DNA from 2 places in the Amycolatopsis sp. NPDC051373 genome. Region 2 is predicted to be linked to the other one. Evidence: riboswitches for the same ligand, from Rfam matches in the RefSeq annotation. Region 2 holds a riboswitch; the other holds the start of a gene.
The links. Region 2 has a riboswitch for cobalamin ahead of metE (5-methyltetrahydropteroyltriglutamate--homocysteine S-methyltransferase). Riboswitches for the same ligand answer to the same signal wherever they lie in the genome.
Positions count from the first base shown of each region.

Region 1 (3,200 bases), on a different contig from region 2:
GCAGCGCGTACGGCAACGCGATGGCCGTGATCGGGATGATCCCCCAGAAAGCGCGCAGCAAGGCGCCCATGCGCTTCCCTTCTCGAACCCCTCTGAACTGCTTCTTCCCGCCCTCCCAAGATCAACCTTCGCATTGCCGGTTCGAGTCGGCATGCTCAGCGGGCCGCACTATTCGGTGATCTTTCCGGTGGCGCGAAACGGCTTCCCGTGGTTCGGTCGAGGCGCGGACCGTCCATAGTGGATGCTGTGGACAACCCTGTGGAAGGATTTCGCCGACTTGGTGAAAAGCCTTGTTTCACAACGGAAATCAAGGGTTCGAGCCTGTGTACTACCCGGCGAGCTCGCGCGCCTTCCCGATGAGCGCGGACAGGTGCAGGCCACGGTGGACGTCGCACGGATGCGTGGTCGTGCCACTCGCGACCATGGCCGCGAAGTCGTCCAGCAGTGCCGTGTAGGACTCCCCGGCGGTGCCCGGTTTGCGACCGAGCGTCCGGTAGCCGTGCTCGCCGTAGACCGCGACCTCGACCACGCTCGGCTGAACCGGCAGTCGCAGCGACAGCGTCGCGGTGCTCGTGGCGCCGCCCTCGTGGGCGAACATCAGCTGCCACAGGTCGTCGGGGCCACGGTGAGCCGCGAGCACGTCGGTGATGCGGCCGAGGGCGGCGTCGAGCAGGTCGAACGCGTGCGGGCCGATGTCGGCGAGCGCGCCACCGGCCGCGTCGAGGCGCCAGGCCGAGGTCGAGTACTGCCCGCCGAGCAGCGCGCCCGACAGCCAGCGCGCGCCACCGCCGCGCCAGCCGCCCGAGGCGGCGAGGCCGTCGAGCCACTCGCGCGTCTGCTGGGAGAACCGCAGCGTGAGCATCACGAGCGACGCGACGCCGGCTTTGTCCACGGCGTCGGCCAGCCGCTGGGCGCTCGCCAGGTCGGCGGCGATCGGCTTCTCGAGGATCAGGTGCTTGCCGGCCTCGGCCGCGCGCGTCGCGATCTCCGCCTGCACGGCGGGCGGCACGGCGAAGGCGAGGGCGTCGACCAGCGAGAACAGCTCGTCGAGGTCGTCGGTGCCGACGGCTCCGTGGGCCTCGGCCAGCGGACGGGCGCTGGTGATGCGGCGCGCCCACACGGCGGTGAGCTCGGTGCCGGGGTGTTCGGTCAGGCCCGGCGCGTGCACCGTGGTCGCCCAGGGACCGGTTCCGACGAGGCCGATGCGCAGCTGTCCGACGTCCACGCCCGGCAGTGTAAGTGTGTCCGGCGCCGCTTCCGGCGGGTACCTCCGGTGGGTTAACGTCGGTCAGCTGTACACCACGATCGGGGGAAGCCGGTGGGAATCCGGCGCTGACCCGCAACCGTGAGCGGCCGCCCGTGCGGCCGTGAGCCGGATCGCCCGCCGTGGTCCGATTCGATGCGAGGTTCATCAACGATGCGGTTGTTCCCTGTCTTTTCTGCCCGGCTCCTTGCCGTGGCCGCGCTCCTGGTCACCGCCGGTCTGTCCGGTGCGAGTCCCGCCACCGCGACCGTGCCCGGCAAGGGCGCCGCGGGGTACTGCCCCGACGCCACGGGCGTGACGGTGGTCGTCGACTTCCAGGACCTCGGTGGCGACACCCTGATCCGCTGCGCGCCCGGGCCGCAGGCCGACGGCGTGGCGGCCATGCAGAACGCGGGCCTCGACATCGCGGGCGTCGGCAAGTACGGCCTCGCGCTGATCTGCAAGATCGAGGGCAAACCGGCCGACCAGTCGTGCTCGGGGATGCCGCCGGAGAGCGCGTCGTGGAGCTTCTGGACGGCGACCGACGGTGGCAAGTGGGCTTCGAGCCAGGTCGGCGTGCAGGGCTGGAAGCCGCCGGCGGGGAGCTTCGAGGGCTGGTCGTTCGCGCACAAGAAGTCCTTCCAGGACTACCCGCCGCCGCGGGTGGCGCCGGTGCGGAAGGCCAACGTGCCTGCGCCCGCGGCCGCGGCCACGGATTCCGGCGGCAGCGGTTTCCCGTGGAGCCTGGTGATCGGGCTCGTCGTGATCGCGGTGCTCGTCGTCGCGGGTGTGGTCGTCGGGCTGCGGCGCAGGCGTGCTGCCCGGTAACGCGCGGGCTCTGCACCCGGGCGCGTGGTGGGTGTGGGCGCTCGCGCTCGCCGTCGCCGCCAGCCGCACCACCAACCCGCTGCTGCTCGCGCTGGTGATCGCCGTGGCCGGGTTCGTGGTGGTGAACCGCCGGGGCGACGCGCCGTGGGCGCTGGCTTTTCGGGTGTACGCGCTGGTCGCGGGCGTGATCGTGGTGTCGCGCGTGCTGTTCCGCATCCTCAGCGGCGGCGAGGACGGCGGCCACGTGCTCTTCACGCTGCCGACGATCCCGCTGCCCGCCGCGGCCGCCGGGATCGAGCTGCTGGGGCCGACGTCGGCGGAGGAGCTGCTCGGCGGCTTTTACGACGGGCTGCGGCTGGCCACGATCGTGCTCTGCGTCGGCGCCGCCAACGCGCTGGCCAACCCGAAACGCCTGCTCAAGGCCGTGCCCGGCGCGTTGGCCGAGGTCAGCACGGCCGTCACGGTGGCGCTTTCGGTCGCGCCCCAGCTGGTGGAGAGCGTGCAGCGGGTGCGGCGCGCGCGACGGCTGCGGGCGGCGCGCGGCCGGGGGCTGAGGTTCGTGAAGGGGGTTTTCGTGCCGGTGCTCGCCGACGCGATGGACCGCTCGCTCCTGCTGGCGGCGGCCATGGACTCGCGCGGCTACGGCCGGCGTGGCTACCTCGCGCCGCGCGTGCGGGTGCTGATCGCGACCTGCGTGCTCGCGGGGCTGTTCGGGGTCGCCGTCGGGGTGTACGGGGTGCTCGACGGGTCGTCGAGCTGGCTCGGCGTGCCCATGCTGGTGGCGGGCTTGGCCGTGGCGTCCGCCGGGTTCGTGCTGGGCGGACGGCGGATCCGGCGGACGGCGTACCGGCCTGATCCGTGGCGGCTGCCGGAGACGTTGGTGGTGCTGTGTGGGGTCGCGTCGGCGGGGCTGCTGCTGGCTTCCTCGCCGGCGCAGCTGGCCACGTCGGTGAGCCCGCCGAGCTGGCCGACGTTGCCCTTGCTGCCGGCGTTGGCCGTGTTGATCGCGGCGTTGCCGGCCTGGCTCGCGCCGCGGCCACTGCCCGTCGCCGAGGTGGCTCGATGATCGAGTTTTCACAGGTCACCGTCACCTACGACGGAGCTTCCTCGCCGGTGCTGCGCGGCGTCG
Region 1 covers NZ_JBFBAE010000005.1:23,220-26,419, forward strand. The annotation lists gene AB0383_RS10615 (VanZ family protein) at 1-70, opposite strand, end outside; gene AB0383_RS10620 (Gfo/Idh/MocA family oxidoreductase) at 329-1,225, opposite strand; cobalamin riboswitch at 1,269-1,404, shown strand; gene AB0383_RS10625 (hypothetical protein) at 1,457-2,071, shown strand; gene AB0383_RS10630 (CbiQ family ECF transporter T component) at 2,061-3,137, shown strand; gene AB0383_RS10635 (ATP-binding cassette domain-containing protein) at 3,134-3,200, shown strand, end outside.
Region 1: linked by a shared signal. The riboswitch ahead of AB0383_RS10625 (hypothetical protein) and the one ahead of metE (5-methyltetrahydropteroyltriglutamate--homocysteine S-methyltransferase) in region 2 are both predicted to bind cobalamin.

Region 2 (3,200 bases):
CGCACGGCGTCCTCGCGCTTCAGCGCCGTCAGCCGCTTGCCCACGGCCGCGTCCGCCGGGTTTGTCGCGCGGTCAGTGACGGCCGCCCGCGCCGCCGACAGGTCCACCGGCTCGCCGCGCAGCGCCCGCCCGAGCAGCACGACCTCCGCGACCTTCTGGTCGGCGAACGCGAGCCAGCTCCCGAGTCGTGAATCGAGGGTCTCGGCCTCGACGTCGTAGGGCACGTGCAGCAGCGAGCACGACGTCGAGACGCTCACGTGCCGCGCGGTGCTGGCCAGCCGCGCGGCGCGTTCCAGCGCCCGGTCCGGGTCGGTGCGCCACACGTTGCGCCCGTCGACGACGCCGGCGAGCACCTCCTTGTCGCGCAACGCGCCTTCCGCGGCCACAGCGTCCACAAAGGACTCGTCGGTGACGAGGTCCACGGCCAGCGCCTCAACGGGGGAGCGGGCCAGCACGCCCAGCCCGCGGCCGAGCCCGCCGAAATACCCGGCGACGAGCAGCTTCGGCCGGTCCTCGGCCTTGGCCAGCACGTGGTACGCGCGGGTCAGCGCGTTGAGCTCCTTCGTGGTGCGGTCACCGGCGAACGCCGGCTCGTCGAGCTGCACCCACTCGACGCCCTCGGCCTTCAGCGCGGCGAGCAGCTCCGCGTATGCGGGCAGTAGCTCGTCGAGCAGCTCCAACGGTGCGAAATCCGGTTGTGTCGCCTTGCTGAGCAGCAGGAACGTGACCGGCCCGACGAGTACCGGCCGCGTCTCGATCCCCAGCTCCCGGGCCTCGCGCACCTCGTCGAGGGGCTTCGTGCACGACAGCGTGAAGCGCGAGCCGGGGCCCAGTTCGGGCACGAGGTAGTGGTAGTTGGTGTCGAACCACTTCGTCATTTCGAGCGCCGGCTCGTCCTGTACGCCGTGCGCGGCGGCGAAGTACGTGTCCAGCGATGAGAGGCCGAGGCGCGTGAAGCGCTCCGGCAGCGCGCCGAACAGCTCGGCGGTGTCGAGCACGTGGTCGTAGTGCGAGAACGTGCCGGACGGGATCGACTCCAGCCCGGCGTCGCGCAGTCGCGACCAGGTCCGTGCGCGCAGTTCGCGGCCGGTGGCGAGCAACTCCGCTTCGCCGGTGGTGCCCGCCCAACAGCGCTCCAGGGCGCGCTTGAGCTCCCGGGCCGGGCCGATGCGCGGGTATCCCAGGATGGTGGTGCCGATGGTGGTCACAGGCTCTCTCCTCGCGAGCTCGCCAACGAGCCCGGACACGCGAGAGCCGCGTTCGGTCAGGCCGTGTCCCACGGGGCCCGGACTCACGCACGCCGTCGGCGCACGTGCCACGGGCAGGTCTTCGGACTCGTGGGCGTCGACCTCGCGCCTACTCGCCGTCGCTTCCCAGGCTCGCGCCCAGTGCTTGACCACGAAATCGTGGTGACGGCTTTCGTTCCCACTCACCGCTGCGGGGCAGTCCCGGATTCACACCGGATTCCCTGTTGCCTCACCGGCACGACCGAAAAAAGCCCGGCCACGCCCTGGCGAACCTGTGGCGTGGCCGAGCCTAGCGGGTCGGGGTTGCGGGCGGCACAAGCCGCGCCCCGGTCCCAGAGTCCGGGATCAGTCCGCTGTGATCAATCCCAGTCCAGCGCGCCGCCCGACTGGTACTCGATCACGCGGGTCTCGAAGAAGTTCTTCTCCTTCTTCAGGTCCATCGCCTCCGACATCCACGGGAACGGGTTCTCCGTCTCCCCGAAGATCGGCGCGAGGCCGATCTGCTGGGCGCGCCGGTCGGTGATGAAGTGCATGTACTGCTCGCATAGCTGCGCCGAGAGGCCCAGCATGCCGCGCGGCATGGTGTCGCGCGCGTAGCGGACTTCCAGCTCGCACGCGTCCTGCAGCATCTGCCGGATCTCCGCCTGGAACTCTTCGGTCCACAGGTGCGGGTTCTCGATCTTGATCTGGTTGATGCAGTCGATGCCGAAGTTCAGGTGGATCGACTCGTCACGCAGGATGTACTGGTACTGCTCGGCGATGCCGACCATCTTGTTGCGGCGCCCGAGCGAGAGGATCTGCGCGAAGCCGGTGTAGAACCACATGCCCTCGAAGATCACGTAGAACGCCACGAGGTCGCGCAGGAACGCCTGGTCGGCCTCCGGCGTGCCGGTCTCGAAGTCCGGGTTCTCGAGGTTCTGCGTGTACTTGAGCGCCCACGCGTCCTTCTCGGAGATGGACGGCACCTCGCGGTACATGTTGAACAGCTCGCCCTCGACCAGGCCGAGGCTTTCGCAGATGTACTGGAAGGTGTGCGTGTGCACGGCTTCCTCGAACGCCTGGCGCAGCAGGTACTGACGGCACTCGGGGTTGGTGATCTGGCGGTACACGGCGAGCACGATGTTGTTGGCCACCAACGACTCCGCGGTGGCGAAGAAGCCGAGGTTGCGCTTGAGCATCTGGCGCTCGTCCTCGGTCAGGCCGTCAGGCGACTTCCACAGCGCGATGTCGGCCTGCATGGCGACCTCGGTCGGCATCCAGTGGTTGTTGCATGCGGCGAGGTACTTGTCCCACGCCCAGCGGTACTTCATGGGCAGCAGCTGGTTCACGTCTGCGCGCGCGTTGATCATGCGCTTGTCGTCGACGTTGATCCGGGCGGCGCCGACCTCGATCTCGCCGAGGCCGGTGGCGTCCGTGGTCTCCACGTTGGTCATCAAGAGGCTCCAAGAAAAGGCTCGCCGGCGGTGCGGCCGGTTCGCGCCGGTCGCACCGCCGGCGAGGAGGTCACTGGCAGGCTTCGCAGTCGGGGTCGTCGATGCGGCAGGCGGCGCCTTCGGTGGCGACGAAGTCGATGTCGTCGACCTTCGGCATTTCCTTCGGCTCGGCGGGCTTGGCGGCCGGGACCGCGGCGGGCACGGCCGCGGCGGGGCTCGCCGGGACAGCGGCCGAGGGCGACGGCACGGGCGCAGTCGCCGGGACCGGCGTCGAGGCCGGAGCAGCGGCGGCGGCCGGGGCGGCCGAGACCGCGTTCAGCTTGCCGTCGGTGCCGCGCAGGGTGCTCTTCTCCACGTGCGTCGCCGACTGCGCGCGCAGGTAGTACGTGGTCTTGAGGCCCTTGTGCCACGCGTAGCGGTACAGCTCGTCGAGCTTGCGCCCGCTCGGCGCCGCGATGTAGAGGTTCAGCGACTGCGCCTGGTCGATCCACTTCTGCCGGACCGAGCCCGCGTCCACGAT
Region 2 covers NZ_JBFBAE010000010.1:225,239-228,438, forward strand. The annotation lists partial or broken gene metE (5-methyltetrahydropteroyltriglutamate--homocysteine S-methyltransferase) at 1-1,208, opposite strand, end outside; cobalamin riboswitch at 1,303-1,518, opposite strand; gene AB0383_RS20850 (ribonucleotide-diphosphate reductase subunit beta) at 1,607-2,680, opposite strand; gene AB0383_RS20855 (ribonucleoside-diphosphate reductase subunit alpha) at 2,751-3,200, opposite strand, start outside.